DNA from 4 places in the Streptococcus viridans genome. Region 4 is predicted to be linked to each of the others. Evidence: predicted binding sites of a transcription regulator. Region 4 holds the regulator's gene; each other region holds the start of a gene.
What was found. The regulator Rex, encoded in region 4, represses fermentation and respiration genes when NADH is low (regulators of the CRP and FNR family bind a similar motif). The targets are predictions, from matches to a motif close to TTGTGAANTANTTCACAA.
Positions count from the first base shown of each region.

Region 1: a site for Rex is predicted at 1,374-1,391, ahead of adhE (bifunctional acetaldehyde-CoA/alcohol dehydrogenase). Genes of this name have one in related genera too.
Region 2: a site for Rex is predicted at 5,976-5,993, ahead of EL081_RS05575 (formate/nitrite transporter family protein). Genes of this name have one in related genera too.
Region 3: a site for Rex is predicted at 6,395-6,412, ahead of EL081_RS00385 (zinc-dependent alcohol dehydrogenase family protein). Genes of this name have one in related genera too.

Region 1 covers NZ_LR134266.1:53,770-61,672, reverse strand. Annotated here, with positions in the region: gene adhE (bifunctional acetaldehyde-CoA/alcohol dehydrogenase) at 1-1,279, opposite strand, end outside; gene EL081_RS00375 (acyltransferase family protein) at 1,638-3,455, opposite strand; gene EL081_RS00370 (hypothetical protein) at 3,445-3,858, opposite strand; gene EL081_RS00365 (low molecular weight protein-tyrosine-phosphatase) at 3,916-4,338, opposite strand; gene EL081_RS00360 (nucleotidyltransferase family protein) at 4,457-5,023, opposite strand; gene ruvB (Holliday junction branch migration DNA helicase RuvB) at 5,030-6,028, opposite strand; gene EL081_RS00345 (aldose epimerase family protein) at 6,693-7,733, opposite strand; gene EL081_RS00340 (SIS domain-containing protein) at 7,761-7,903, opposite strand, start outside.
Region 2 covers NZ_LR134266.1:1,041,572-1,049,474, reverse strand. Annotated here, with positions in the region: gene EL081_RS05605 (CshA/CshB family fibrillar adhesin-related protein) at 1-2,267, shown strand, start outside; gene EL081_RS05600 (dihydrofolate reductase) at 2,417-2,929, shown strand; gene clpX (ATP-dependent Clp protease ATP-binding subunit ClpX) at 3,140-4,372, shown strand; gene yihA (ribosome biogenesis GTP-binding protein YihA/YsxC) at 4,384-4,980, shown strand; gene EL081_RS05580 (glucosaminidase domain-containing protein) at 5,127-5,825, shown strand; gene EL081_RS05575 (formate/nitrite transporter family protein) at 6,017-6,814, shown strand; ribosomal protein L10 leader region at 6,877-7,011, shown strand; gene rplJ (50S ribosomal protein L10) at 7,050-7,550, shown strand; gene rplL (50S ribosomal protein L7/L12) at 7,627-7,903, shown strand, end outside.
Region 3 covers NZ_LR134266.1:61,707-69,609, reverse strand. Annotated here, with positions in the region: gene EL081_RS00420 (carbohydrate ABC transporter permease) at 1-499, opposite strand, end outside; gene EL081_RS00415 (extracellular solute-binding protein) at 705-2,021, opposite strand; gene EL081_RS00410 (N-acetylmannosamine-6-phosphate 2-epimerase) at 2,165-2,863, opposite strand; gene EL081_RS10195 (hypothetical protein) at 3,260-3,385, shown strand; gene EL081_RS10190 (hypothetical protein) at 3,401-3,529, shown strand; gene EL081_RS00405 (class IIb bacteriocin, lactobin A/cerein 7B family) at 3,563-3,709, shown strand; gene EL081_RS10010 (hypothetical protein) at 3,715-3,885, shown strand; gene EL081_RS00400 (class IIb bacteriocin, lactobin A/cerein 7B family) at 3,886-4,038, shown strand; gene EL081_RS00395 (hypothetical protein) at 4,235-4,402, shown strand; gene EL081_RS10005 (hypothetical protein) at 4,415-4,576, shown strand; gene EL081_RS00390 (ABC transporter permease) at 4,736-5,122, opposite strand; gene EL081_RS00385 (zinc-dependent alcohol dehydrogenase family protein) at 5,293-6,342, opposite strand; gene adhE (bifunctional acetaldehyde-CoA/alcohol dehydrogenase) at 6,565-7,903, opposite strand, start outside.
Region 4 covers NZ_LR134266.1:929,078-936,980, reverse strand. Annotated here, with positions in the region: gene EL081_RS05035 (RluA family pseudouridine synthase) at 1-627, opposite strand, end outside; gene EL081_RS05030 (NAD kinase) at 624-1,442, opposite strand; gene EL081_RS05025 (GTP pyrophosphokinase) at 1,426-2,097, opposite strand; gene EL081_RS05020 (CYTH domain-containing protein) at 2,193-2,759, shown strand; gene EL081_RS05015 (ribose-phosphate diphosphokinase) at 2,822-3,778, shown strand; gene EL081_RS05010 (cysteine desulfurase family protein) at 3,788-4,915, shown strand; gene EL081_RS05005 (DUF1831 domain-containing protein) at 4,905-5,252, shown strand; gene EL081_RS05000 (DUF4649 family protein) at 5,252-5,488, shown strand; gene EL081_RS04995 (redox-sensing transcriptional repressor Rex) at 5,582-6,226, shown strand; gene radC (RadC family protein) at 6,413-7,096, opposite strand; gene EL081_RS04980 (hypothetical protein) at 7,158-7,436, opposite strand; gene EL081_RS04965 (class A sortase) at 7,746-7,903, opposite strand, start outside.

The DNA.
Region 1 (7,903 bases), 880 kb from region 4:
TGTAAACATCCCCGATACCACCGAAAGTCGAAGGAGAGTTGCAGATGACACGAATGGCTTTAACTGCTTTACCAAATTCTTTGGTCAATTCTTCATCTGCTGTATGGATAGCAGCTGAATGGCCAAGACCGTTGAATTCAACCATTTGGCGTGCTTTGTTAATTCCGTCTTCACGGCTTTCAGATTTTAAGACTGCAATGACTGGTGATAATTTTTCACGAGTCAAAGGCTCTTTTTCACCAACTTCTTTACATTCTGCAGCAAGGATATTGGTTCCTTCTGGGACTGAGAAGCCAGCTTGTTCAGCGATCCATGCTGCTGGTTTCCCAACGATGTCCGCATTCAACTTCGCACCCGCACAGTTTTTGCTGTTAGCTTTTACGCCGAAGCAGAACTCTTCAAGAAGGGCTTTTTCTTTTTTGTTAACAAAGTAAGTGTGGTAAGATTTGAATTCTTCAACAAACTCATCGTAGATTTCTTTATCGATGATGACCGCTTGTTCAGACGCACAGACCATTCCGTTGTCAAATGATTTAGACATGACGATATCGTGTGCAGCTTGGCGGATGTTGGCTGATTTTTCAACATAAGCAGGGACGTTACCTGCACCTACCCCAAGAGCTGGCTTCCCGCAAGAGTAGGCCGCTTTCACCATGGCATTCCCACCTGTTGCAAGGATGGTTGCAACCCCTTCATGGTTCATAAGGGCACTGGTTGCTTCCATAGATGGTTGTGTGATCCATTGCACACAGTTTTCAGGTGCTCCCGCCTTAATCGCTGCATCACGTACGATTTGTGCTGCATGAGCTGATGATTCTTGAGCGGATGGGTGGAAGGCAAAGACGATAGGGTTCCGTGTCTTCAAGGAAATCAATGCTTTAAAGATTGCTGTTGAAGTTGGGTTTGTTGTAGGAGTGATCCCGCAAACGACTCCGACTGGCTCAGCAATAAGGGTCAAACCAGTGACGTCATCTTCTTGAATGACACCAACTGTCTTGGTGTGACGCATGTTGTTTACAACGTGCTCACAAGCGAACAAGTTCTTAGTCGCCTTGTCTTCAAAGACTCCACGACCAGTTTCTTCATATGCATGAAGAGCAAGCTCACCGTGTGCGTCAAGAGCAGCTACAGATGCTTTTGCAACGATGTAGTCTACTTGCTCCTGATCCAATTTGCGCATTTCTTCAAGCGCAACAAGCGCTTTTTGCACCAACTCGTCTACGTGTTTTTCAGCAGCGAGTTTCTTTTCTTCAGGTGAGAGAGTTTTTTTATCAGCCATTTGATGCTTTCCTCCAATGTTTGAAACCCTTATCCTTTTCCGGAACTTTTTCTTGTTTTCAGAAACTTTCAAGAATAGTGTAAGAAATTTCGATTTGTTAATTTTTTCACAATATTATTGTACTCTATTTTAGAAAATTTGTAAATAGTTTCACAAAGATTTTTTTAACTTTTTTCCATGAATCCTCCTTCTCCTTCTATACAGGAGTATTTTCAAGAAAAAATTGAAGGAATTTTTTGAGAACGCACTTCAATTTCACAAACAAATATTTTCACGCAATTTTTGTAAGCGTTTTCTTAATTTTACTAAAAAAAGCAATTTTCTTCAAGTGAAAATTGCTTAAATCATATAGTAAATTTTATGGTTTAACCGGCCCCTGATTGGCTTGATCAACTGCTTCTTTCACGACGTTGGCATACAGGTTTCCTCCAACATCGATGGAACCATCTGATTCTAAACCAAAGTGGACGCTATCCGTTCCAGCCCAAATAGCCGGGTTATCGATAGCCACTTGGTACCAGTCTGCTACATAGACATAGTCATATTTTTTAGCCAACTCCAGCTCATACTCTCGAGTCTGAACGGTGACACTATTGCTATCATTGGCTTCACGCCCGTCATATGGTGTCACAAAGATTAAGCGATGGCCTTTTGGTAATTCTTGAACAAACTTATCCAACAATTCTTGATAATTATTAGAAGAGTTAGTTCCAAGTGCAATCACCACGTTCTTGAGCAAGACCCTATTGGCAATATCCGTTTCATATACTTTTAAGCCTGAGTCCAGATTACGACTCACCAAGGCATCCATTTGGATATCTGGCAGAACTTGTTTCAAATAATCTGATGCCCGGAGGTTTACAGAATCTCCGATCATGGTCACGCCATCTGACACATTGTAGGAAGTCGCTGAAGCATTGTCGACCTGGGCACGCGTGATCTGCATCTTGCTGTCGGATTGACGAAGACCTTCGGTAATCAGGTTTTCATCAAAGGCTCCGACGCGTGGCGCAAAGAGTGCAATCCCAAACATGAGCAAGGTCAAGGGAATCGCGCTGTAAAAGAGTGGTCTCGTGAAACTTCTGAGATCCATCGAGATCCCAAAAATCTTCGGTTCACGTCCAGCCAAGGTTGGTTCAATAATATAGAAACTCAAGGCAGCAAGACTAAAGGATACGAGTGCTGTTAATAGAGAAGCCCAGCCATTGGTCATTAATTGAGAAAAGATGATGTAAAATGGCCAGTGGAAGAGATAGACCCCATAACTGGTATCTGCAATAAAGGTAATCACTGCTGGTTCCTTCTGATCCGGCGTCTTTTCATGGAGGACACGAGCCATGACAATCATCACAGAAGCAGCAAGAGTCGCTACTAAAAAGCCAAATAAATAGGTCCAAACACTATCAAATGGAAGGATAAAGGTCAAGACCAACAAAACTAGAAAAGCACCCGCTAAAATCACTAACGTCTTCTGTAGAGATAGCTTCTTCACTAATTGAGTAAGATTTGGGCTAGTCGTCGTAATCCCTGTTACTGTCGCTAAAGCACTCCCCACAAAGAAAGGAAAGACGTGAGCGATGCTAGAAAAATAGACATTGGATAAATTCTTCGTGACCAGTGCTCCGACAAAGAAGGTCAGGAAGGTCACCAAAAAGAGACCTGTCGAAGATAGGAAGATATAGCCTCTATATTGGCCAACTGATTTAGCTTTTTTACCCAAAAACCAAGCCAAGAGCGCCCAGAGGACATAGTAATGAACTTCAAGAGCCAAACTCCAAGTATGAATGAAAAGATGGGGGATGAACTGACTTTCGTAACTTCCGCCACTTAACATCTCATAGAAGTTGGTCACAAAGCCAAAGACGGCCGCAATCTGTGTCCCAATCCCAGCAATAAAGTCTCGTCTGACCAAGAAGGTAAAAGGCATGACCAGCAAGACCATAAAGACTAAAGGAGGAACAATCCGGTAGAAGCGGCGTCGAAGGAAGCCCTTGAGATCAATTTTTTGATGACGGGCAAACTCATCGATCAGAAGAGCCGTGATTAAAAATCCTGAGAAAGTAAAGAAGATATCGACTCCAATAAATCCACCAGGAAAAACTTTTTGAAAGAAATGGTAGAGAAGGACGAGAAGAAGTCCCGTTATCCGTACCAATGAAAACCATTTAATTCGCATTTTGATAAATTCCTTGTTTAAACGTTCCTTTATAAACGACATTTTGTTCTGTCGTCAAGGTTCCCTGGCCTTCTGGTTGGCCATTGACAAATTCACCTTCATATTTCCAACCAGCCTTGGCTGTAAAGGTTCCATGACCACTAAAGGTCCCATTGACAAAATTACCCTTGTAGGTATCTCCGTTCTCAAAGGTCACCGTCCCTTGGCCATTCATCTTGCCTCGAACGACGCTTCCATCGTAGCGAATAGCTTCCTTATCGAGGGTCAAAACACCTCGGTGAGGAATGGAGGAAAGAAAAACCCACAAAGCAGACAGAACAATAATTCCCAAGGACAATCGTTCAATATTCTCTCTCGTAACATAGACCTTATAGGTCTCATATAGTTCTTTTATTTTTTCCATATTTTGTTCATTCTGTTTCTATTCAACCGGTTACTCATTTAAGGAGCAAGTCCGAAACTAATCTTCTAATCGTTCCAACCATCCTTGACAACCAGCTAGGACACGGCGATAGGTCTCTTCGAAATCTCCTGTGTACCATGGATCTGGGACACTTTCTCCTGCAAAGAGATGAATCTTGTGCTCTGTTCCAGGCGGTGCCATTCGTTTGAGATCGGCCACATTGTTCTCATCCATTCCTAAGATCAGATCAAAGGTATGGAAATCTTGGTCGCTGATTTGAAGAGATGTTTTAGACGCTTCATAGGGCACGCCATGACTACGAAAAATCTTTTGAGTCCCTTGGTGAATAGGGTTCCCATGCTCCCAGTTAGAAGTAGCACGACTTTCAATCTCATACTGGTTGGTCAAGTCCTTCATGACAAATTCCGCCATGGGGCTTCGACAAATATTTCCTAAACACACAAATACGATTTTTTTCATGACAGCACCTCCTTTCTATTATAACAGAATGTGAGAAAAATATAATCTGCTAAAATTATAATTTTGAGGCAAGACGAAAAAAGCCTGTCCACCATTGAGGTGGGCTGACTTTGTTTTTTTATTCAGGCAGGATGATCTGAAGGGCTGGCCATTTTCGTTTCCAATCTTTCTTCCGCATGCGTTCCTTATAAACCGCCAAACGCTCTGGACTGGCTAAAAAATGTGGAGTCGGCTGAACGATGAAGTCTTCGATATCCCTTGTCCCATAGGGGAGAAAGAGCTCCAACTGACCATCTTTCCTTAAGCGAACCGCAATAGCCGTACACTGCTCGGGGTATTTGGAAACAGCATCGCAGGCACTGTTGTAGGGAGATGTCCCTGGGCTATATTGGTGCATGTAGACTTGATTTTTGACTTCCCAGGCATACTGAGGATAGGTCCTCTTTAATTCTTGCTCGATCTGGAGAGTCTCCTCATAGCTAATCGTAGGGTCATAAAAGACCAGATCCAGATCCGTCGTCGCGTCAAATCCTGGTCTTCCAGAGAGCTGGTTCCAGATGAAATTTCGTACCGCACCCGCTGCAAGCCAGGCATCTGCCAGGTCGAGATCCCGAATAATGGCCAAGACAGTCATCATCTCCGGATCCACTTGGATTTGCTCTACGATCGCTTCTTCCGTCAGCATCTTCTTCTAGTCTCCATTGTAGGGATAACCCAGGTGTTCATAAGCTTTGCGGGTTGCCACGCGCCCTGTCCGGGTCCGCATGATAAAACCTTTCTGAATTAAGTAAGGCTCATACATATCTTCTACCGTCTCGCGTTCTTCAGCAATATTGACCGATAGGGTCCCAAGGCCAACCGGGCCACCTCCGTACATCTCAATCATGGTGCGCAGGATCTTTTGATCGACATAGTCCAGCCCTTCATGATCCACATCCAGCATGGAAAGGGCCTTGTCGGTAATGGTGTCATCAATCAAGCCATCGCCCATAATCTGAGCAAAATCGCGCACCCGTTTGAGCAAACGGTTGGCAATCCGGGGAGTCCCACGACTACGAAGAGAAAGCTCTTCAGCGGCTTCGTGGGTGATCTCCATCTCAAAGATCTCGGCGGTCCGCTCGACAATCTCTGTCAAATCATCTTGCTCGTAGTATTCCATATGCCCCGTAATTCCAAAGCGAGCGCGCAAGGGATTGGACAGCATACCCGCTCGAGTCGTCGCCCCAATCAAAGTGAAAGGAGGGAGGTCCAGATGGACACTCCGGCTAGTCTCGCCAGCACCAATCATGATATCGATGTAAAAATCTTCCATAGCACTGTAGAGCACTTCTTCGACGGACATGGGAAGACGGTGGATCTCATCGATAAAGAGAACATCCCCCGGCTCTAGATCATTAAGGATGGCTACCAAGTCACCAGCCTTTTCAATGACAGGACCGGAAGTCTGCTTAAGATTGACACCCAGTTCGTTTGCAATGACAAAAGCCATGGTTGTTTTCCCCAGACCCGGAGGTCCAAAAAGAAGGACATGATCCAGTGCTTCATCTCGAAGCTTAGCCGCTTCAATAAAGATTTTCAGCTGGTCCTTGACCTTATCTTGACCGATATATTCATGTAAATATTGCGGGCGTAAAGTCCGTTCAACAGCCTCTTCATCGCCCATGATTTCATTGTCTAAAATTCTACTCATACAGTCTATTATAGCAAAAAATGACGTCTCTGATGATTTAAAATCATATTCTATTCGATATATTACTAATTATTGATTATCGGTTTTCGGAACCGATTTTCCTCTTAAAACAACTTGTTTCTGTTTAAGGATCGTAGTCCGTCTGCGACCCTATTGGACTACCTTCACCATAATAAAAAGGAACGTAGTTTTCGCTCCACTCAAACTGCGTCAATGTACCTAAGCTCGTCTACGTCCTTGTCAGGTTTGGTTCAATGAAATAGGTTTAGTAATAATTCCATAACGCAGTGGTTGATTGCTATCTTTGTTCGCTCTTATAGCTCCAAAGATTACCTAATCAACTGTGCGGGGGTGAGACAATTGAAAAGGTTTGGGGAACCTTTTCAACATGAGCCTAAAAATAAGGACGCGAAGCAATTTTAAAAAATTGTTCTGTCTCACTCCCATAGAAAAAGCCACCGGTTTTGGTGGCTCTTATAGGGAGATTATTATGAAAAAGTTTTAGGAGTTTTATCATTCAAAGTTAGGAGGTCTTTGATGATGGTATTAGTATACGACGGGAAGCTTAAAGTTTCCTTATAGTCATTTTTAAGAATTTTTCGAGAAAAAGAGGGAGCTCCAATTAAGAATTTCACATCCTTGTTTGGAGCCTCCCCCTTCCTCATTATTTCTTAGCGATGGCATGGTAGCTGGTCTTGCTGGTAAAGACTTGACCTGCCCTCAAGATGACCTTTTCAGCTTGGTCACTATGAATGGCATCTGGCACTGTTTGAAATTCGAGGGCCAAGCCATTGTGTTGAACCATTGGTTTTCCTTGAAGATGAACGGTTTCATCTACAAAATTGGCTGAATACACCACCAAGGCGGGAGCCTCTGACTTGAAGGTCAAAAAGCGACCAGATGGTTGATGGTAGAAGAAGCCTGCATTTTCATGTCCATCTGGTAGAGCGAAAGGATGGTCCAATCCCTCTACCAGGCGGATTTGCGGATCAGCATCCTTAAAGAGATCCTCTAACAGCATAGCTTGATAAAGATGCTGAACGATCGGACTTTCTTTGTCCACAGTGTGAAGAGGGACGCCATCTGGATGGATGGGGTAAAGCCCCTGATGATTGATCTGAAAGACATGGTCATTAATCGGCTGAGTGAAGTTGCCTGATAGGTTGAAATAGCTGTGGTTGGTCGGATTGACTAAGGTGTCTTGGTCTGTTTCTACTCGGTAGCTAATTTCCAGCTCCCCTGCTTCCGTCAAACTATAGGTCACCCAGATCTTGAGATTTCCAGGGAAACCACCAGTACCATCCGCACGCTCTGTGTACAGAGTGATTTCTTGGTCTGTTATCGACTCCACGCTAAACAAGGCGCTGTCCCAACCTGTCGATCCACTGTGGTTGCAGTTGGCGCCGTTATTGGCTTCTAAGTGATAGGTTTGACCATTGAGCTCAAAGCTGGCCCCTGCAATCCGGCCCGCGACTGGGCCAATGCTGGCACCATACTTGGGGCTATTACCAACATAGGCATCAAAATTGTCAAAGCCCAATACAATGTTGGCGAATTGATCATGCTTGTCTGGTGTCACATATTCTAAAATAGTAGCTCCATAAGTCATGACAGACAATTGATACCCAAGGTCATTTTCGAGGCGATAAGCTTCTATGTCTTGGCCATCCAATTGACCAAATAGATATTTTTGATAGTGTTTCACAAGTTGTCTCCTCCAAGATCTTTCATTCTAGTGAAAAGGGTGAATCACCACTCCTTGTACAACACGGTTGACCGTTCCTGTTGGTGATGGCGTGTCAGGGCGATTTTGAACCTTGAGCGATGTCAAGAGGGAAATCAATTGACCATAGATAATGTATGGGAAGGCACGGT
Region 2 (7,903 bases), 110 kb from region 4:
CAGGCCTTGTAACCTTCACACCAACTGATAAGTCATACTCAGGTGATGTAGTTTCAGTTAAGGTTCAAGCCAAGGATGCAAACGGCACTCCAGCTGAAACAACATACACACCTAAGATTACTCCAGTTGTACCAACTGCTGAACCTGCAACATCTACAGACATCCAAGGTAAAACACAAACAGGTACACCAAGCTTTACACCTGGTAACCCTGCAATTCCAATGGATGATGAAGTTCCAGCAACCTTTGAAGATGGATCAACTACGAAGACAATTCCAGGAGAAGGAACTTACACAGTAGCTCCAGACGGAACTGTAACCTTCGTACCAGAAAAATCATTCACTGGAACAGGTACAGGGGTAACAGTGAAACGTGTTGATAAGAACGGTACTCCAGTTACTGCAACTTACACACCAACTGTAACACCAGTAACCCCAACTGCTGAGCCAGCAACTTCAACTGACAAGCAAGGTCAAACCCAAACAGGTAAACCAACCTTCACAGCTGGTCATGAAAATGTTCCTTTGAACGACGAAGTTCCAGCAACCTTTGAAGATGGTTCAACTAAGAAAGAAATTCTTGGTGTTGGTATTTACACAGTAGCAGCTGATGGTACTGTAACCTTCACACCAGATCCACGCTTTGTAGGTGAAGCACCAGCAGTAACAGTTGTTCGTGAAGATATGAACGGAACAAAAGCTTCTGCAACCTACACACCAACTGTAACACCAGTTACTCCAACAGCAGAACCAGCTACATCAAAAGCTCCTCAAGGAATTGTTCAAACAGGCAAACCAACCTTCACTGAAGGGGATCCAATTGCTCCTATGAACCCTTCAACCTTGAGACTTTACGATGATTCTGGTAACCCAGCTGACCAATTGGATGCCTTCGCACCTAATGGCGATATCATCGGTAAATTCACAGTTGATAAAGAGAAAGGCGAAGTGATCTTCACCCCAACTAACAAAGCTTACTCAGGTGAAGTTCTTCCTGTAGGTGTTTCAATGGAAGATGCAAATGGTACCTTTGCACGTACAACGTACACACCATTCATCACTCCGGTAGTTCCAACAGCAGAACCAGCTACATCAACTGATATTCAAGGTGCTACTCAAACAGGCAAACCAAGCTTCACTGAAGGAAATCCTGCAGTACCAATGGACGATGATGTACCTGCAACATTTGTTGATGGCTCAACTACTAAGGTTGTTCCAGGAGAAGGAACTTACACAGTTGCTCCAGATGGAACTGTAACCTTCGTACCAGAGAAATCATTTGTTGGAACTGCATCAGGAATCGTGGTTCAACGCCAAGATAAGAATGGTACAGTTGTGAAAGCTAAGTACACACCAACTGTGACTCCAGTTGCACCAACAGGAGAACCAGTTACTTCAATTGGTAAGAAGGGTGCTACTCAAACAGGTAAACCAAGCTTCACCGAAGGTGACAGCCGTGTACCAATGAACGACGAAGTTCCAGCAACCTTTGAAGATGGCTCAACTACGAAGACGATTCCAGGTGTTGGTACTTACACAGTAGCAGCAGACGGAACTGTAACTTTCACTCCAGAACCTGAATTTACTGGTACTGCACCAGCAGTGACAGTAGTTCGTGAAGATGTGAACGGAACAAAAGCTTCTGCAACTTATACACCGACTGTTCTTCCAATCACTAAGTTTGTTGATAAAGAAGGTAAGGAAATCCCAGGATATCCTACAGTTGATGGAGAAGAGCCAAAAGCTGAAATTCCAGGTTACCGTTTCGTTGAAACCAAGAAATTACCTAATGGTGATACAGAGCACGTCTACGAGAAAGTTACAACTTCACACGTAGATGAAAATGGAAAACCAATTCCTGGTTATCCAACAGAAGATGGTGAGCAACCGAAGAAAGATATTCCAGGTTACGAGTTTGTTAAGACAATTGTAGATGAGAACGGTAATACTCAACACATTTACAAGAAGACGGTGACACCAACACCAACACCGACTCCTACACCAACTCCAACACCAACACCAACTCCGGTTCCTACACCAACACCAACACCGACTCCAGATCCAGTTCCAACTCCAGATCCAGTTCCAACTCCAGATCCAAAACCAGTTCCAGAAACTAAGGAAACTAAATTTATCAATCCATCTGATGAAACAGCAGTTCTTCCTGAAACTGGTACTGAGGAAACTTCTAAAACTGGTCTTGCTATTCTTAGCGCCTTGACAGGTCTCTCATTATTCGGACTTGCTAAACGCAAAAAAGAAGACTAAGATCTAGGATTTGTCTCATTAAAACCGCGAGAAATCGCGGTTTTTTTGAGGGAAAAAATGGGAAGTTTTGCTCAAGGAAGCAATAGTTAGAAACAGTCTTTTCTTGAAAAATTTGATAAAATAGAAGTATCAGTATAAAGGATGTAAAAATGAGTAAGAAAGTAATTGGCATTTGGGCTCAGACGAAGAGTGGAGTGATCGGCAAAGATCAGGTCATGCCTTGGCATTTACCTGCTGAATTGCAGCACTTTAAACAAACGACTACAGGCCATGCGATCCTCATGGGAAGAGTTACCTACGAAGGTTTAAACAAACGCGTCCTCCCAAATCGGACCAATATCATTCTCTCTAGAGATGACAAGTATGATGTAGAGAATGAAAAGGTTTTGCTAAAAACCTCAGTTGAAGACGTTTTAAACTGGTATAAGGGACAGGATTTGTCACTCTTTATTATCGGTGGTGAGAAGGTCATCCGTCTTTTCGAGCCTCATCTAGAGGAGCTCTATCAGACTGTCATCGATGCCGAATTGGAAGGAGATACCTACTTCCCAGAAGATTTCCGGTGGGACCAGTTTCAATTATTAGACGAGCGGACATTCGAAAAAGATGAAAAAAACCCTTACGACTTTACTATTAGACATTTTGAAAGAAAGGAAGACTAGTTGATGGAACGTAGTATCTTTGGCTTTTTTACAGCAGTTTTATGCGTGATTTGCCTGGTATGTGCTTCCCAGACTCTTCGGAAAAAGCGCTATGGCTTAGCCACCCTCTTCTTATTAAATGCCTTTACTAATCTTGTGAATTCTATTCACGCCTTTTATATGACTTTATTTAAATAAATTACAAACAGACTATAGAATCGGGAGAAGAAAATGCCTACAAATCAATCAAACGATATGATGGTTTATTGTTCGTTTTGTGGTAAGAACCAAGACGAAGTACAGAAGATTATTGCTGGGAACAATGCCTTTATCTGTAATGAATGTGTTGAGTTAGCTCAAGAAATCATTCGAGAAGAATTAGCTGAGGAAGTCTTGGCAGACCTTTCAGAGGTTCCAAAACCAATCGAACTTCTCAATATCCTTAACCACTATGTCATCGGTCAAGATCGTGCTAAACGAGCACTAGCAGTAGCTGTCTACAATCACTACAAACGGATTAACTTCCACGAAAATCGTGAAGATGACAACGATGTGGATCTACAAAAATCAAACATTTTGATGGTCGGTCCTACAGGTTCAGGAAAAACTTTCTTAGCTCAAACGCTTGCTAAGAGTTTAAATGTGCCATTTGCCATCGCCGATGCAACAGCCTTGACAGAAGCGGGTTACGTCGGAGAAGACGTTGAGAACATCCTTCTTAAGCTCTTGCAAGCAGCTGATTTCAATATCGAACGTGCTGAGCGAGGCATCATCTATGTTGATGAAATCGATAAGATTGCCAAGAAGAGTGAGAACGTCTCGATTACTCGTGATGTATCTGGTGAAGGGGTACAGCAAGCCCTCTTGAAGATCATCGAGGGTACTGTAGCGAGTGTTCCACCTCAAGGCGGACGCAAGCATCCTCAACAAGAGATGATCCAAGTTGACACCAAAAACATTCTTTTCATCGTTGGTGGAGCCTTTGATGGAATTGAAGAAATTGTGAAACAACGTCTAGGTGAAAAGATTATTGGGTTTGGTCAAAACAACAAAGCCATTGATGAATCCAGCTCTTACATGCAAGAAATCATTGCAGAAGATATCCAAAAATTCGGTATTATTCCTGAGTTAATCGGTCGTCTTCCAGTTCTTGCTGCATTAGAGCAATTGACAGTGGATGACTTGGTTCGTATTTTGAAAGAACCAAGAAATGCCTTGGTGAAACAATATCAGGCTCTCTTATCCTTCGATGATGTTGAATTAGAATTTGATGACGAAGCGCTAGAAGAAATTGCAAGTAAAGCCATTGAACGCAAGACTGGTGCTCGCGGACTACGCTCCATCATCGAAGAAACTATGTTGGATGTGATGTTTGAAGTTCCAAGTCAAGAAGACGTCAAAATGGTTCGGATCACCAAAGAAGCAGTTAACGGAACTGAAAAACCAATTTTAGAAACTGCCTAGAAAGAAATTCTATGAAAGTAAATACTCATAATGCGGATATCCTCTTGAGTGCTGCTAATAAAAGCCATTATCCTCAAGATGATATCCCAGAAGTTGCACTTGCCGGTCGATCAAATGTCGGCAAGTCTTCTTTTATAAATACCATGCTAAATCGCAAGAACTTGGCCCGTACATCTGGAAAACCAGGAAAAACACAGTTGTTAAACTTTTTCAATATCGATGACAAACTTCGTTTTGTCGATGTACCCGGCTATGGGTATGCCCGTGTCTCCAAAAAAGAACGCGAGAAATGGGGCAAGATGATTGAAGAATATCTGACAACGAGAGAAAATTTAAGAGCGGTTGTCAGCTTGGTAGATCTTCGTCATGAACCCTCAGCAGATGATGTCCAGATGTACGAGTTTTTAAAATATTACGAGATCCCTGTTATCTTGGTTGCGACGAAAGCCGACAAAATTCCAAGAGGAAAATGGAACAAGCATGAATCCATGATCAAGAAGAAATTGGATTTTGATAAAACAGATACCTTTATCATCTTTTCATCGGTCAATAAAACTGGAGTAGAAGAAGCTTGGGATGTAATTTTTAACTTTAGTTTTTCGGAATAAATCGTATTATTACTGATCTGTTATTTATTTGTTTGATTTATCTCGATATTGTAATTAAAACGTAATATTGAACTCAACAATTTAATGCTTTTCTGTGCTATAATCATCTTAAAGAGTTTTCATTATAACATTAGGAGATTATCACATTGAAAAAAATACTAAATAAATCGAAATTGATTGGATCCTTAGTAGCTCTGGTAGCTGCAGGAACAGTAGCAGCAGCCATGAGTGAGCACGTAGGAAACGTTGGAGCAAATGATGAAGCATATTCTCAATATGCAGATCCGACAGAAGCCTTCATCTCACAAATCGGTGAATCTGCTCGCCAACTTGGTCAAGAAAATGATCTGTATGCATCTGTTATGATTGCTCAAGCCATTTTAGAAAGTGGTTCAGGTCAATCTGGTTTGTCATCGTATCCACACTATAACCTTTTTGGTATTAAAGGGAGCTATGCTGGTCAATCTGCAGTGATGCAAACTTGGGAAGATGACGGTGCTGGAAATGCCTATACCATCAATGATGCTTTCCGTTCATACCCTAGCTACTATGAATCATTGCAAGACTACGTTGCGGTTTTGAAACAAGGTCATTTTGCAGGAGCTTGGAAGAGCAATACAACAAGCTATCAGGATGCAACAGCTGCTTTAACTGGTGTCTATGCTACTGACACTAGTTACTATGCAAAATTGAACCATATCATTGAAACTTACAACCTTACTCAGTATGATTCACCTAGTGTGTATGGTGGCTATGAAGGTACTGTCTACAACCCTTATCGCCAACAATATACAACTCAAGAAATCTTGAACTTGGATATCGCTTGGGCGAATCGTTTCTTGTAAGATATGATTTAAATTGAATTTCAAACAGACTCTCAAAGTCTGTTTTTTTATTTTATCGTTTTAAATCGATTTATTTATTTTTCTTGTGGGACTCAGGATTTTTACTTTAAATTTTTCTGAAAACCTTTTCAGAAAGTCTATTCTATGATATAATGAAGAAGTTCACAAATTCAATATATAAGGAGATTCAGATGGGAGAATCAAATTTTGTTCTTAAGGTAGAAGCAGCATGTCAGAAGAAGGAAGAATTGTATACGGCATCTAAAGCTCGTTATGCGGTTCGCTCTATGTTCGCGGGTGCGTTTTTGACAATGAGTACTGCTGTAGGGATTGTGGGGGCAGATCTTCTCAACACTTTCTTGCCAGGTTCTGGTCGTTTCTTATTCCCATTTATTTTTGCGTGGGGATTGGTTTATTTACTATTCTTAAATAGTGAGTTAACGACTTCAAATATGATGTACCTGACAGCTGGTGTTTATCTAAAGAAGATTGATTGGAAGAAAGCTTTAGAAATTTTACTCTATTGCACATTTTTTAATCTAGTTGGTGCCTTGTTACTCGCATTTCTCTTCAGTCAGACAAGTGCTTTTGCTAATTTGAATCCAAAGGGCTTCCTTGGTTCGGTTGTAGAGATGAAATTGCAACGCTCTAATCAATTGGTCTTCTTTGAAGGGATTATTGCCAACATCTTTGTTAATATAGCTATTTTGTCCTATTTATTCTTTAAAGATGAAACAGCGAAAGTTCTGATGGCTTTGTCAGCAATTTATATGTTTGTTTTCCTTACCAATGAACACATTGCTGCAAACTTTGCTTCCTTCTCACTGGCTACGTTTAATTCTATTTCTAAAGATTTGCCTCACCTAGAGTTCTTCAATGTTCTTCGTCATTACACTGTCACTTTTGTAGGGAACTGGGTAGGAGGAGGAGTCATCATGGGCTTGGCCTATGCATGGCTCAATCGTACCCAGACTATTTACAAAGATTAATTATTTTTAAAAAAAGTTTGCAAAAATACTTGCATTCTTTTTTTTTATGTGATACACTAAATAACGGTTTGAAAAAACTGCCTAAGACAGTAGGGGAGCTCGACTCATAAAGATCCTACCGAGGACAAAACGTATCATGTAAAAGAAGCGTATTGTACTTTCGTGTCTAGGTTTGGGCGCGTTTTTCTTTTGGAAAAATTCCCCAAGCAAAATAATTACGGAGGTGAACACACTAATGAGTGAAGCAATTATTGCTAAAAAAGCGGAACTAGTTGACGTAGTGGCTGAGAAAATGAAAGCTGCTGCATCTATCGTCGTTGTTGACGCTCGTGGTTTGACAGTTGACCAAGATACAGTTCTTCGTCGTGAGCTTCGTGGAAGCGAAGTTGAGTACAAAGTTATTAAAAACTCAATCTTACGTCGTGCAGCTGAAAAAGCTGGACTTGAAGATCTTGCATCTGTGTTTGTTGGACCATCTGCTGTAGCATTTTCTAACGAAGATGTTATTGCACCAGCGAAAATCTTGAACGATTTTTCTAAAACTGCTGACGCACTTGAAATCAAGGGTGGTGCAATCGAAGGCGCTGTCGCATCAAAAGAAGAGATCCTTGCTCTTGCAACTCTTCCAAACCGCGAAGGACTTCTTTCTATGCTCCTTTCTGTACTTCAAGCGCCAGTGCGCAACGTTGCTCTTGCAGTCAAAGCGGTTGCAGACAACAAAGAAGACGCAGCTTAATCCTAAGCTACGCAGCGTAGCCTAGCTACAAAACAATATAAATAAAAAATTTAAAACTTATTTGGAGGAAATAACAATGGCATTGAACATTGAAAACATTATTGCTGAAATTAAAGAAGCTTCAATCCTTGAATTGAACGACCTTGTAAAAGCTATCGAAGAAGAATTTGGTGTAACTGCGGCTGCTCCTGTAGCAGTTGCTGCAGCTGGTGCTGCTGACGCTGGTGCTGCTAAAGATTCATTCGACGTTGAATTGACATCTGCAGGCGACAAGAAAGTCGGCGTTATCAAAGTTGTACGTGAAATCACAGGTCTTGGTCTTAAAGAAGCTAAAGAACTTGTTGATGGAGCAC
Region 3 (7,903 bases), 870 kb from region 4:
AGATGATGATGATGGCCATCAAAGCCCAGTGCTTGTCCCCCAACCAAGAAATGTTTTGGTTGATGACATGTCCAGATTTCAATACAAAGTTCAAAATCCCTGATAGCGGATCATAGATCCATTTCCACACAACCGTTACCGCTACACTCCCTGTAACAACTGGAAGGAAGAAGACGAAACGATAGAAGGAACGCGCAATGGCATTTTGATGATAGGTCTGAGAAGCCACAAACAAGGAGAACAATACTACGATTGGAACGGATCCGATAACGATGATGACAGTATTGATCAAGGACTTGATAAAGACCTTATCCGCAAACATGCGGGAGTAATTTTCAAGACCAACAAATTTGAAGGAGGTCATCGAGTAGTTGAAGAAACTAGTGACAAACCCCATAATCATTGGTACTAATACAAAGACAATAAAGAAGATTAAAATGGGTGCTAAGAATGCGTAGGAAACCAGCGTCTCCCTCATTCGGATTTTGTTTACCTTCACAATAAGGCACCTCCTGATGTTCTTTTTCTATTTTTATTACTTGATTCTTTATTTGAAGCAATTCCCTATTGCTTCAAATAAAGAATCAATAGGAAGAATGAAAACACGAAGGCCCCCTCTTTCAATCTACACATGGAGATAAGAAATCGAGGGGGCCTATGCTTTCTTATTTCTATGAAAGGATCATTTGAGTTTCATAGATGATCTATTTTTTCTTGATCGTTTCGTTTGCTTTTTCAGTAAAGGTCTTCAAAGCTGGTTCTGCTTTTTCATCCCCGTTTGAAACAGATTGCAACATTGGGAACCAAAGTGTACGCATTTCTGCAAAGCCGTCGATTGTGTTGTAGTATGGTGAGTAGTATTGAGTCCAAGTGCTGATGGTTTCCATCCGTTTGTCATCATACAATTTACCAAATGAGCTACGAACTGGGAAGGCTCCTGTACGAACAACATCTTTTGGACCCCATTCTTTGTCGTCTGCGATGAATTGAACAAATTTCTTAGCTGCTGCTACTTTCTTTTCATCCTTGTTGTTGAAGACTGCAAAACCATTGACAAGGTATTCCAATTTTGGTTTGCCTGTATCAGATGGGAATGGTACTTCAACTACTTCAACTTTACTTGCATCCAACAATTTAGCTTGGATACCGTTTTGTGAAGGTGCCCACAAGATGGTGTAAGAAGTTTGACCGTTAGCGAAGTTTTGGATGTCTGCTCCACCGTCGAATTGGGAACCATTCATCATCAAACCATCTTCAATCCATTTAGAAGCTTTTTCTAAACCTTTGACAAATTTTGGATCATCTGTTGTATACTTGGTTACTTTTTCATCTGTTACAGAACCACCGTAAAGGTTAGCGATAAAGGCACGAGTACCTTGGTCTCCACCTTGACCATTACTGAAGAGGGATCCTGGTGTGTAACCTTTGTCTTTCAAAGCTTTCAAGACTTTTTCAAAGTCGTCTGTTGTCCAGCCTTCTTTGACAAGGTCTAGAACTCCTGCATCTTCTAACATTTTCTTGTTCATGGCCATGTAGAATGGTGCTGAACTGATTGGATACATGTAAGCAGTGTCGCCAGCCTTGCTAGCTTGAATGATATTGTCGTTGTTGACATCTTTTACAAAATCTTCAGTAAAGAGATCATTCAAGTCAGCCAATTTACCATTTTTACCGTATTGGATGATCCGCCCTGGTGCGTCAAAGAGAACGTCTGGAGCAGTTCCAGCTTCGATAGCTGTTGTAATCTTTTCAGGACCAGATTTGAAGTCGATGGTTTCTAGTTTGACTTTGATATCTGGATTGGCTTTTTCGAAGGCTTCGATAATTGATTTTTCGTAGGTTCCTACACCATCATCAGCTTTCTCTTGAGTAAAGACTGGGAAGGCCCACCAAGTGATTTCTGTTTTACCAGAGTTATCGCTTGAAGATTCAGACTTAGATCCTCCTCCAGATCCACAAGCTGCAAGTGCTAGCACCGCTGCACCAGCTACCAACGAGCACAGTACTTTTTTCATTTTCATGTGATTTCTCCTCACGTTTGCGGTAAGATTTCTCTTACTTAGTATATCCTCACTGAGGACGGTGATTATTAAATATTCTAATTTCTACTGGATGATTTCTCTCTTCCTAGCTTCCTCCTTGTCTCTTTTTACTGTTCTTTTTTCTATTTTAAAGCCGCAACGAAGCGTTCTGTAATTTCTTTAGGTCGCGTAATGGCTCCCCCTACCACAAGCCCTCTGACACCCAGGTCATGAATTTCTTTTGCTTGTACAGGATAGTGAATCTTACCTTCCGCAATCACATCGACACCCGCTTGGCAAAGTTGGCGAATCAAGTCAATGTCAGGTCCGTCTACTTTCGGGCTGTAATCTGTGTAGCCCGATAAGGTTGTTCCGACAAAGTCAACCCCTGCTTCGACAGCTGTTAAGCCTTCTTCAAAGGTGCTGATATCTGCCATCAAGAGTTGATCAGGATATTTCTCCTTCACTTGCTGGATAAAGTCGACAATCGATAGACCGTCATGACGCGGACGTTTGGTACAATCCAGGGCAATCACTGCGATATCTAATTCGGCCAATTCATCTACTTCTTTCATGGTAGCAGTAATGAATGGTTCTTCAGGAGGATAATCTCTCTTGATGATCCCGATAATCGGAAGCTTTGTCACTTCCTTGATCTCTTTGATATCGCGGACACTATTCGCCCGGATTCCAACCGCCCCTCCTTGCTCAGCTGCTTTGACCAAGAGAGGGATCACACCTCCTGCCTCTGTGTAGAGAGGTTCATGAGGAAGCGCCTGACAAGAAACGATAATGCCGTCTTTGATCTGTTGAATTAATTCTTCTTTTGTGATCTTGGACATACATTCCATCTCCTTTGTTTATTACGTCAACTCGAGTACTTGTAAGGTTATTATATAGTATTTTTAAAGCGCTTACAATATTGTCGAGCCATTTTGATAATAGTTTCATATTTTAAACTATTCTTCCATTCCTATGAAACTAGTTTCAGAGATGCTAACATTCTAAAATTTTTTAAGAAATTTTTTCCATTTCCAGATTTTTATACGAATAGTATAAGTGACCAAACAAAAAGAAAGGAGGACCACAGATGTACTATACTCCCATTATCATCCCATGGTTTTTGTATTACTTCTTCCGCAAATAAATAAGGAAAGGGAATACCGAACATGAAAAAGAATACACAATTTTTTATTCTATTACTATTCTTATCACTGATCATCCTGTAAGGAGAAATCATGAATACAAGGAAAAATAAAAAAATGGCACTCATCATACTCGCTAGCATTCTAGCACCCGTTTTGATGTATGGCATCTATCAAGTAGGCTACGAACTAGGAAAAACACTAGCCAATGTGCTCTAACAGAAAGGAAATATCATGACAACAATTGATAAAAAGTTTTCAAAACTAAACGACGCTGAACTAGAAGAATGTACTGGAGGTTTCATCCCTTTCATCTTGATTCCTCTTGGACTTTTGGCTTTAAGTAGTTGCCAAAGAAAGTAATAACAGACAATACATTAGAAAAGGAGATAGCTTATGACACAAACAAATCAACTGATTGACAATCAATTCACTACTCTGACAGATGAAGAGTTAACTCATGTCAACGGTGGGGTAGCACCTTTTATCGTCTACGGAGGATGCATCATCACTGGTCTAGCCCTTGGCTTCATTTTAGGATAAGGCTTATGAAACGACATTTACACACCATTATTTTCGCCATCATTATCGGATTAACCATGTTACACGATGCACATCTGATTGCGTTTCAACCCAATATGAATTTAGCCATTGCAGCCACAATCTATTTGGCAGTCGATGCTACCCTAAAACAAGTAAAAAATAAAAAGGAAAACTAAATGACAACAGAATTCACACAAAACTTTGTAACCTTGACGGAAGATGAACTAGTCGATGTTAACGGCGGAGCAGTAGTTTCAGCAGGAGTCTGCGTCGCCCTCGTCGCTCTATCCTATACAATTGGCAAAGATATCAAAAAGAAATTCTTCTAAAAGGAGGCATTTCTATGATTTCTCTGCCCTTTATCACCCTCATCCTTTTGACAGGATACTGCGTTCTTGATAAAAAAGCACCCAAGCAGGTAGAAGGGTACTTTCCTAAATTTGCTATTGCCTTCATGGTCACTTTCACCATTCTGAACGAGGCAATTGATTTACTCTACACGATCTTACATTAAGGAGGACACTTATGGATACAAGCATCCATTATACTTGCCTAACAGAAGCTGAACTGGCGACCATTGATGGAGGGGCCTCCGTCTTTGACTCGGCAAAATTCATCGTTCAAACCTGGAATATTTTATACAATTCCGGGCGTGATTTTGGCCGTAGTATCATCAATGGCATCATGCACTAGAAAGGAGCAAGCATGAAACTCGAAGAAACACGTTTTAGAAGCTTGTCCGAGCAGGAACTCAGCCATGTGGACGGTGGATCCGTCTGGATTACTGTCGGACTGATCGCAACTCCCCTACTCATGGGAACCTTCGCTGGCGCCTTTGACGAATACGCTCGCAAACGAGGCAAATAGTAACACTTCTTTATCATCTCACTAAACAGTACAAAAAATCCCAGCTTTTAAAAAAGCTAGGATTTTTTCGTGTGTACGAAGCAAGACCTTTTTCTATTCTCCCTCTTCATCATCGAGGAGAGAGATCCCAAATAAATGTCTTCTAGAACTTTCAATGCACTAGGCCGTTTTTTGAATCGGTTTTTCCTTTACGACAAACACAAAGCCAATAGAGCCGACGAATGCCCCAAGCAAGATCCAATAAACTATATCCGTTGAAGTAAACGGACCTTCTAAGAGACCAGCCAATAAAAAGAGATCAATATACAGTCTGGTGTCACGATAAAAGTCCCAATTGAAATGGTAGCTACCTACTGGATGCTGGCGATTGGACACCTGCGGTTGAAAGACCTGAAGAAGAATAAAAATCCCTACAAAAGCAAGATAAGCGAGGCTAACAACCGAAAGCGGATCCTGTGTCATCATAGCTACAGCCACTAAAAGTAAGATCAAGAGCCAGAAATGGAAGTCCAGCCAGAACTCACGATGATAATGGAACATTTTCATAAGATCACACCTTTCTATTTATGTTATATTTCTAATCATATTATAGTACGTTTTATTAGGAGTGACAAGTAAATAGATGTGACAAGAACAACTACTACATCTGTTAAAAAGGACAGGAACATGAATCTGTTCCTGTCCCTTTTGTTTCAGCATCAAACGATTGAGCCTTCTTAGCTGAGGTCGTTATCAATAATGACTTTCAGGGCATTGTTTTCGCCAGCATGTTTGAAAATTTCGTATGCCTTTTCTGCTTCGGAAAGTTTGAAGTGGTGGGTCACCAACTTCGTCGCATCAATCTTACCAGATTTCAATACGTTAAGAAGCATTTCAGTTGTATTGGCATTGACCAAACCGGTATTGAGCGTAATGTTCTTGATCCAAAGGTCATCAAGATTGAAGCTAACTGGCTTCCCATGCACTCCGACGTTGGCAATATGACCGCCGACAGAGATAATATTTTGGCAGACATCAAAGGTTGCTGGATAGCCTACACATTCCATAGAGATATCAACACCACGACCATCGGTCACTTCATTGATAAAGGCCTTGATTTCATCAATATCACTTGAACAAATCGTATGAGTCGCTCCAAATTTCTTAGAAGCTTCAAGACGAGATTCTGACAAGTCTACCATGATAATAGTGGCTGGAGAGAAGAATTGTACGGTTAAGAGAGCTGCTAAGCCAATTGGACCAGCACCAACGATACAAACGTTGTCTCCTGGTTTCACATGGGATGGGAGCACCCCAATTTCATAGGAAGTTGGGAGTATATCTGAGAGCATAACCAAGGCTTCATCATCTACAGAAGCTGGCGCATGATAGAGACTGCCGTCTGCGTGAGGGATATGGACATACTCTGCTTGAGTACCGTTGATCAAGTGGCCAAGGATCCAGCCCCCATCTTCACAGTGGGAAGGCAAACCACGTTTACAGTAGTAGCAAGTGTTACAAGCTGTTACGCAAGAGATGATAACCTTGTCTCCTACCTTAAAGTTCGCAACCGCATCGCCGACTTCTTCGACAATCCCAATTCCTTCGTGACCCAAGATGGTCCCTTCTTTACAAGCTGGAACATCACCACCCAAAATATGGAGGTCTGTTCCACAAATGGTCGTTTTTACCAAACGCACAATCGCATCAGTTGGTTTCTTGATCACTGGTTTTGGTTGATCAATCAACTGAAGATTTCCCGCGGATACATATGTTGCTGCTTTCATAAGCGACTCCTTTTTTGTTGGTTTTATCAAACCATTTTATTGTAGTTTTACTTTGTGAATATTATAACATACAAAGGTAAGCGCTTGCAACATATTTATTAGATTTTTTTTAAAAGATAATTTTCAGATCACAAAAACCAATTTCTATCGTTAAAATAAAGAAAAATCCCCCGCTCTTTTGAGTGAGGGATAGCTGATAAACATCATTTGTTCAGTAGCGTCTTATTTACGACGTCCTGGACGTTCCTTGTAACCATAGTAAGCATCTTCGATGATTTCTTGCATATGGTCTACCATTGGAAGACGTGGGTTAGCTGGTGAACATTGATCTTCGTAAGCAAGGAAGGCCAATTCACGAGAATGTTTCTTCCATTCTTTTTCATCAACCCCTTGTGCTTTAAAGTTCATTTCGATTCCTACGCGCTCACCAAGTTCGTAAACAGCTTTTGCATAAGCATCTACTGCTTCTTCTGGTGTAGAGCATGGAAGTCCTAACATACGAGCGATGTCTTGATATTTCTCATCTGCACGGTAGTAGTTGTACTTAGGCCATGTCGCTGTCTTAGCTGGACGTGTACCGTTGTAGCGGATGACGTATGGAAGCAAGATGGCATTGGTACGTCCGTGAATCGTGTGGAATTGCGCACCAATCTTGTGGGCCATTGAGTGAGAAATACCGAGGAAGGCATTGGCGAAGGCCATACCTGCGATAGTTGACGCATTGTGCATCTTTTCGCGTGAATGGAAGTCCGCATTCTTCACTGAGCTTTCCAAGTTTTCGAAGACAAGTTTGATGGCTTGAAGAGCAAGACCATCAGTGTAGTCACTTGCCATTTGAGATACATAAGCTTCTGTTGCGTGAGTCAAAACGTCCATACCAGTGTCTGCTGCAACAGATCCTGGAACAGTCAATACCAAGGCAGGGTCTACGATGGCAACGGTTGGAGTCAATGAGTAGTCTGCGATTGGGTATTTACGGTTGTTTGCTTTATCAGAGATAACAGCAAATGGTGTTACTTCAGATCCTGTACCAGATGTTGTTGGGATGGCAATGAATTTCGTCTTCTTACCAAGCAATGGGAACTTGAAGGCACGTTTACGGATATCCATGAATTTTTGAACCAAGTCACGGAAGTCCACTTCTGGTTGCTCGTAGAAGAGCCACATTACTTTAGCCGCATCCATTGGAGATCCACCACCGAGAGCGACGATGGTATCTGGTTTGAAGGCACGCATGATCTCTGTACCACGTTCAACGGTTGTAATATCTGGATCTGGTTCTACGTCTGCAAAGATTTGGTAAACCACCTTGTTGCGACGAAGGTCAAGCTGTTCGATGATGCGATCAAGGAAACCAAGCTCTACCATAGCGTGGTCTGTAACGATCATGACACGTTCAACGTCACGACATTTTTGTAGGTATTCAATTGAATCACGTTCAAAGTATGTTTTTGAAGGTAGTTTCATCCATTGCATGTTATTTCTCCGGCGTCCGACTTTTTTGATATTCAAGAGGTTGATGGCACTAACGTTGTCCCCAACAGAGTTGCGTCCGTAAGAA
Region 4 (7,903 bases):
AACAATTTGGTAGCTGGTATGAGCATACTTACCACCTTTTGCTACTTTTCGGGTAATAATGGAGTCTTCATCACGCGCAATGGGAGCAATGATATCCCCTTTACTTTCCAACTCCCCCTTACCCTTTACCAATGCAAAGTAACGTTTTTGAATGGTCTTAGCCTGAAGTTGTTTATCTAAGCGAGCATGGGCATAGCCATGTTTGGCAAAAAGCATGATCCCACTGGTATCCTTGTCTAAACGGGTGACAATATGAACGAGCTGATTTTCATACTGATTGCGAACATAGTAACCCTTGACAAAGTTCGCAATGGTATTGGAATGAAGGGAGCTAGGAATGGATGCCACTCCTGCTGGTTTGTTGATAACCAAGAAATGATCGTCTTCGTACAAGATTTCCAAATCACGATCAATGGCTTCCAAGGCTTCATAACCTTCCTCAGAGGGAATATCAATCGTTACCTTGTCTCCGATATCCAGAAGATAAATGGCATTTTGTTCGACGCCATTGACTAAAATCTGACCTCCAGAAAACTTGATCTTGGCCAATAAGCCTTTTGAAACCTGATGTTTCTTCAGAAAGGTTTTAACCTTGACATGTTCATCTGCAATAAATTCGAACCTCATTCGTCAATATCTCCGATAAAGGCATCCTTGACCCGATTCCAGAAACTGGTATGGCTTGGGCTCGCTACGAAATTGATCTTGTGGTTATCAATCTGGTACTCGATATGGGCGATATTTCGATAGGAATAGGTTGAATTATCAACAGAGAGAATGTGAAAACCTGGCCGGCTAGGAGTGATTTCAATCTTATCTTTTTTGGGAACAATAATCGATGACCCCAAAGTTCGATAGACACGATTATTCAGACTAGCGATTTCAGCAATCTGAAGCGCTTCGATCGTCGGGTGAAGCACAGCTCCTCCCAAAGATTTGTTATAAGCTGTGCTACCTGTAGGGGTCGAAACCGTAATACCATCCCCTCTGAATCGCTCAAAATGAACGCCATTGATGGTTAAATCAGCCACCATAGTTCGATCGCTACGTTTGATTGTCGCTTCGTTAAGGGCTCGCATAATCTTCGTATCCCCATTATCAAAAGTCACTTTGACATTAAGGATTGGGTAAGATACCTTGGCACCTGTATCGAACTTGAGATTTTCTACCAACTTGTCAATCTCATCATCTAAATAGTCCGTATAAAATCCAAGATGCCCCGTATGCACCCCAACAAAACGAACCCGATCCAATTGACTCTCGTACTTATGAAAAGCCGAAAGCAACATGCCATCCCCACCGATAGAGATCACGATATCCGGATGCTTCTCAGTTAAGATAAAATTATTCTTTTTTAATTTATAACGAAGTTGTTGAAAAACCTCTTCGCTCTGGCGTTTTCGATTCCGAATAATCGAAACCTTTTTACCTGTAGTCCTCATCTGTATCATCACTATTTCCGACGCCATCGTTTAATTTACGATGCATTGGATCAAAAAGAGCTTGCGCCTCCTGAATGGCATCACGAATGGCACCCATTTCCTCATCGAGTTGATAAGCCAAATTCGCGGTGACTTCAAGACGCTTCTTAATCTCGTCCGGAAAATCTCCTTTATATTTGTAATTTAATGAGTGTTCAATGGTGGCCCAGAAATTCATAGACAAAGTACGAATCTGAATCTCTGCCAAAATCGTTTCATAGCCATTAATGGTATCTACTGGATACTCTACCACTACATGATAGCTTCGATACCCACTTGATTTCTTGTGACGAATATAGTCTCGTTCTTGAACCACGCGCATATCCTGACGCTTCCGCAAGACTTCTAGGACTTCGTCTACGTCATCTACAAATTGAACCATGATCCTCAGACCAGCAATATCTTGCATATCTTGAGCCAGGTTCTCTTCAGATATACTTCTGCGTTCCATCTTTTCGAGAATACTCTCAATCGGCTTCACACGACCGGTCACAAACTCGATTGGGGAATGCTTTTGTTGTTTGCGATACTGCTTTCTTATCCCACGAAGTTTAATCTTCAACTCCCCAACTGCTTGGATATAGGGATCTAAAAAATTTTCCCAATCAATCGCCATTGAATCACCTTGTCATCTCAAAGTTTTTTGTATAAAATAAACACATCTATTATTATATCATAAAGAGCTTGCAAACGAAAGAAAAGGACGTAGCTATGAATCATTTAGAAATTGAATTTAAAACCTTACTAACCAAAGAAGAGTACCATTCTCTAGAAGACTTTTTCAAGGACCAACCTCCTATCCGACAAACCAATCACTATATTGACACGCCCGACCAAGCTATCCGGAATCATCGGATGGCCTTGCGAATTCGTACCTTAGCTGATCGGGCTGAGCTAACCCTTAAAGTACCGCAAGATGCGGGACATTTTGAATACAATCAAGCCCTTACTTTTGAACAAGTAGAAGCCTTTCTCTCCAAGAAGAAACTCCCTCAAGGTGAGATTGCCAGCTTTCTCACTGATTTAGACATTCCACTAAATTCCTTAGATGTCTGGGGAAGTCTAGAAACAGAGAGACGGGAGAAAAGAATCCCTAAAGGATTATTAGCTTTTGACCGTAGTCGGTATAACTCTATCGAGGACTATGAGTTAGAAATGGAGGTGGATGCTGCTTCAGATGAAACTTATTTTCACGAATTTCTCAAGGAAAAACAAATTGAATACAAGTCAGCAAAAAGTAAAGTAGCAAGATTGGCTCAAAGTTTGCTAAAAAGCTGAAATTACTGAATTTTTTTGCTAAAATAAGACTAGACAAAAATATCTAAATGAGGATCAAATACATGTCAGAAAAAAACAATATGAAGCTCTTCGCACTCAACTCCAACCAAGAAATTGCACAAAAAATTTCGGAAGTTGCTGGCATCCCACTCGGAAAGCTTTCTTCACGTCAATTCTCAGATGGTGAAATCCAAATTAATATCGAAGAAAGTGTGCGTGGATATGATATTTACATCATCCAATCTACTAGCTTCCCAGTGAACAATCACTTAATGGAATTGTTAATCATGGTAGATGCTTGCCAACGAGCAAGTGCCCATACCGTAAACGTGGTCCTTCCATACTTTGGGTATGCTCGTCAAGACCGCACTGCTGCTCCTCGCGAACCAATTACAGCAAAATTAGTTGCCAACATGCTTGTCAAGGCAGGGGTAGACCGTGTTGTAACCCTCGATCTTCATGCGGTTCAAGTACAAGGCTTCTTCGATATCCCAGTAGACAACTTGTTCACGATTCCTCTATTTGCTGATCACTATATCAAACAAGGTTTAACCGGTTCAGATGTAGTGGTTGTCAGCCCTAAAAATTCTGGAGTGAAACGCGCACGCAATCTTGCAGAATATCTAGATGCCCCAATTGCTATCATCGACTACGCCCAAGACGACTCTAGCCGTGACGAGGGCTACATCATCGGGGATGTTAAAGGTAAAAAAGCAATCCTGATCGATGATATTTTGAATACAGGAAAAACCTTCTCTGAGGCTGCAAAAATTGTTCAACGCGACGGCGCTACTGAGATTTATGCCGTTTCTAGTCACGGACTTTTCGTTAAAGGAGCTGCAGAATTACTAGACCAAGCACCGATTAAAGAAATTTTAGTTACAGACTCTGTAGCAACCCAAGAACAAAAACCAAAAAATGTAAAATACATTACTGCAAGTGATTTGATTGGGGATGCCCTTGTACGTATCCAAGAGCGTAAACCAGTTAGTCCACTCTTTGCATACCACAAGAAATAAGGTGATATCGTGATTTATTTTGACAATGCGGCAACCACTCCCCTAAGCCCAGGAGTAATCAAGGTGATGACAGAAACGATGGAGACCAGTTTCGGAAATCCCTCTAGCCTCCACTCCCATGGTCGTCAAGCGAAAAAGATTCTTAGAGATGCTAGGGAATGCGTTGCAACTTGTTTAAAGACCTCTAGTCAACAGATTATCTTCACTTCTGGCGGGACCGAAAGTAATAACACTGTTATAAAGGGCTACTGTCTCAAACATAGACAGCAAGGGAAGCATATTATTACCACGGCTATTGAGCACCATGCCGTTTTGGAACCGATTGAGTACTTGGTCGAGGAGTTTGGGTTTGAAGTGACCGTTATTCAACCCGTTGATCAAAAGATTCGTCCTGAAGATATTCGTGCTGCACTTCGTCCCGATACTATTTTGGTATCCACCATGTATGCCAATAACGAAACAGGCGATCTCTTACCCATCAAGGCCATTTCTGACCTTTTAAAAGACCATCCTGCTGCTTTTCATGTCGATGCTGTCCAGGCCGTTGGTAAACTTTCTATAGCACCAGAAGAGCTAGGAATCGATTTCCTAACCGCATCCGCCCATAAATTTCATGGGCCAAAAGGGGTTGGCATCCTCTATGCTAGAAAGCCTGACTTTTTCAATCTCTTACACGGGGGTGACCAAGAAGACAAGCGTCGGGCTAGTACAGAGAACTTGATTTCAATTGCTGGAATGGCTCAAGCCCTCAAAGAAGCAACTGATCAGTTAGAAGCAAATTATCAGTATATTCAGAGCTTATCTGAACGTATCCTAACTGGTCTAGAAGATCTAGATTTCTATCTGAATAGCACAGACACTAACCTTCCTCATGTCTTAAATATTGGCTTTCCTGGTATCAGCAATGATATCTTACTGCTTCGTTTAGACATGGCAGGTATTTCAGTCTCAACCGGCTCCGCTTGTACAGCAGGAACTGTTCAACCAAGTCATGTCCTTGCAGCTTATTACGGCGAAGATTCGCCTCGCTTGAAGGAATCTATTCGCATTAGTTTATCTGAATTCAATACTTCTGATGAAGTCGATATTTTTATTACAACCATTCACAAAATTTTAGGAGAATTACATGGCATTTGAAACTTCTGTCTCATTAACAGACTGCGATTACACATACGCAATCCATCCAAATATTAAAAAATATACCCTACGCGACAATACCTTTGCCCAAACAAAGGTTGGAAACTACGAATTAAATCGTCTATTAGAAGCTGTTCCAAATAGCGGAGATGGCTTTAAGCTAAAAATTATTATCAATAAGGATTTAACAGGATTTAAAATTAACATTACTGACAAGTCAGGCCTTCGTTTGGTAAATATTTTTAAAAATCCAGAAAACAAAATCATCCAACAAAAATTCTACTTCCTCATGGACAGTTTAGTTGAGCGCGAAATCTTTGAAAGGATTGAAAAGTAATGACCAATGCTCCTCTAGTCCTCACCTATTTGGATGCATACCAAAAGGAACGTCAGATTAGCTACGATAATTTGGATCACTGTCTACTAGCTTTTTCAGGCTGTGTGACCCTTCCAGATTCCTATCAGGTTGTTTCCGTGACCTACAAGGGGCAAATTTTACCTTTCACTGGAAGAATCGGTGACTTCTATCGCTATCTGATTCAGTTTGATCAGAGTTTAAGAAATTCCAACTAACAAAGAAAAGCACCATTTTGGTGTTTTTTTAGTAGAAGATAGTTGCTTTATTCACAAACTTTTTATAAAATAGATTTGAAAGGTTGTGATATTGTGAAACAAGATAAGACTAATCCAATTCCTCGTGCTACTGCCAAACGACTCTCTCTGTATTACCGCATTTTTAAACGCTTTAATGCAGAGAAGATCGAGCGAGCAAATTCAAAACAGATTGCTGAAGCCATCGGTATTGACTCCGCGACTGTTCGTCGCGACTTCTCCTACTTCGGAGAGTTAGGACGACGTGGTTTTGGTTATGATGTCAAAAAGTTAATGAACTTCTTCGCAGATCTCTTAAATGATAACTCCATCACCAATGTTGCTATCGTCGGGATTGGAAATATGGGAAGTGCCCTGCTTCACTATCGCTTCCATGAGCGAAACAAAATGAAGATTGTCATGGCATTTGATACGGATGATCATGACTTAGTAGGTACTAAAAGTAAAGATAACATTCCGATTTACGGCATCTCAACACTAAAAGAAAAACTAGAGGGACAAGAGATTCAAACAGCTATTTTAACCGTTCCAAGTGTAAAATCTCAAGAAGTTGCAGATTTACTGGTTGAAGCTGGTATCAAGGGAATCCTTAGCTTTTCTCCAGTACACCTAACAGTTCCAAAGGATGTGGTTGTCCAATATGTCGATCTAACCAGCGAACTGCAAACCCTTCTCTACTTTATGCGCAAAAATTCATGATAAGCAAGAGAGTGGGACAGAAATTGGTAATTCGTTAGAATTCAATTTCGTCGTCTCACCTCCGCACAGTTGAGTAGGGCTGTAAAAGCTGATGAAATCAGCATAGTAGAGCCCACTCAACAACTGCGTCTTGCTCGATAATCCAAAGACAATTGAGAGGCTAGGACTTTTGTCCCAGCCTCTTTTCTATACCAATAAATCTGTCTCCTCCCGGTAGCTGTAATAATCATCAGTTGAAACAATCAGATGGTCAAGAAAAACAATTCCTAGACAATTGCAGGCTTCAATCATTTGTTGAGTGACGCCATCATCATTCTTGCTCGGATGAATGATTCCGGATGGATGGTTGTGAACTAAGATTAAGGACGTCGCCATATGCTTGATGGCATAGTGCAATATCTCTCGAGGTTCTGCAATGCTACGATTGACTGTACCGATAAAAATCACTTGTTGATGAATAATTTGATTTTGGGTATTCAGATACAATGCCAGTAAATGCTCCTGTTTCTCATGGCCTATTTTTTGTTGCATCATTTTTGCCAGCTTCTGACTACTCATGATTTGTTCCGTTTCAATCACTTGTGAGGTCTGGATTCGTTTCCCAAGTTCCATAGCAGCTAATAGCTCAATGGCCTTAACTTTTCCAATTCCTGGAACTTCCTGTAACTCCTGAAAGCTCATACTAGCCAGTTCCTTTAAACTCTTTAGCGAGCCCAACAAGTCTTGAGCAATCTCGTAGACTGTTTTATTTTTGTTCCCCGTCCGTAATAAGATGGATAGCAATTCTTGATGACTGAGCTTATCAGGGCCTTCTGTTAGCAAACGTTCTCTAGGTAAAAGACCAGATTCTTGAAATACAATATGATACATAAAAACCTCCTCAATTAATAATTCGCAATTGAGGAGGAAAATGGATGATTCTGTATAAAATTTATATAGGACAAACTACTTCCCTTAGGTTTTCAAGGATTCGATTTTCTTCGTTTGAAAAGTTAATTCTATAGCCTTCTTGCACTTGTTCCAAAGTCGCTAGGAATTGACGAATTTCGTATCGAATTAAGTGCTCTTGATTATCAGGAAGGTTTTTAATGGTTTCAAAGACCTGTTCAACCTCGTAGATCCCCTTGGTAATGAGCCCCGTTTTTGGAAAATCATTGACCAGTAAGCCATAGAAGTTTCTTAACAAAGTATAGATATCTTCTGTGTGCATTCGGTTCCTCCAAGCTTCTTTCTATCACTCTTCTATTATAAAATAGAAAGCATGCAAAAATATGTCAGTCAGGTAACATTTTATGACTATCCTCTTACAAGTTGGCAGAAAATTAACAAAAAAAGAGGCTGGGACAAAAGTCCTAGCCTCTCAATTGTCTTTAAATTTTCGAGCAAGACGCAGTGGTTGAGTGGGCTCTACTACGCTGATTTCATCAGCTTTTACAGCCCTACTCAACTGTGCGGAGGTGGGACGACGAAATCGAATTCTAACGAATTACCGATTTCTGTCCCACTCTCTTTTCGTTGATTATAATTGCATTTGATTATAAGATTCTGTGAAAGCTTCTAGTATATCTTTTGGTGCTTTTGAGTAATCTACTGAAGTTTCCAAAGTACCTTTTACAATCGTACGATAAGTTGCTGCAGCATCCTCACAGGTCACCAAGGTAATTTCATTTACCCCTT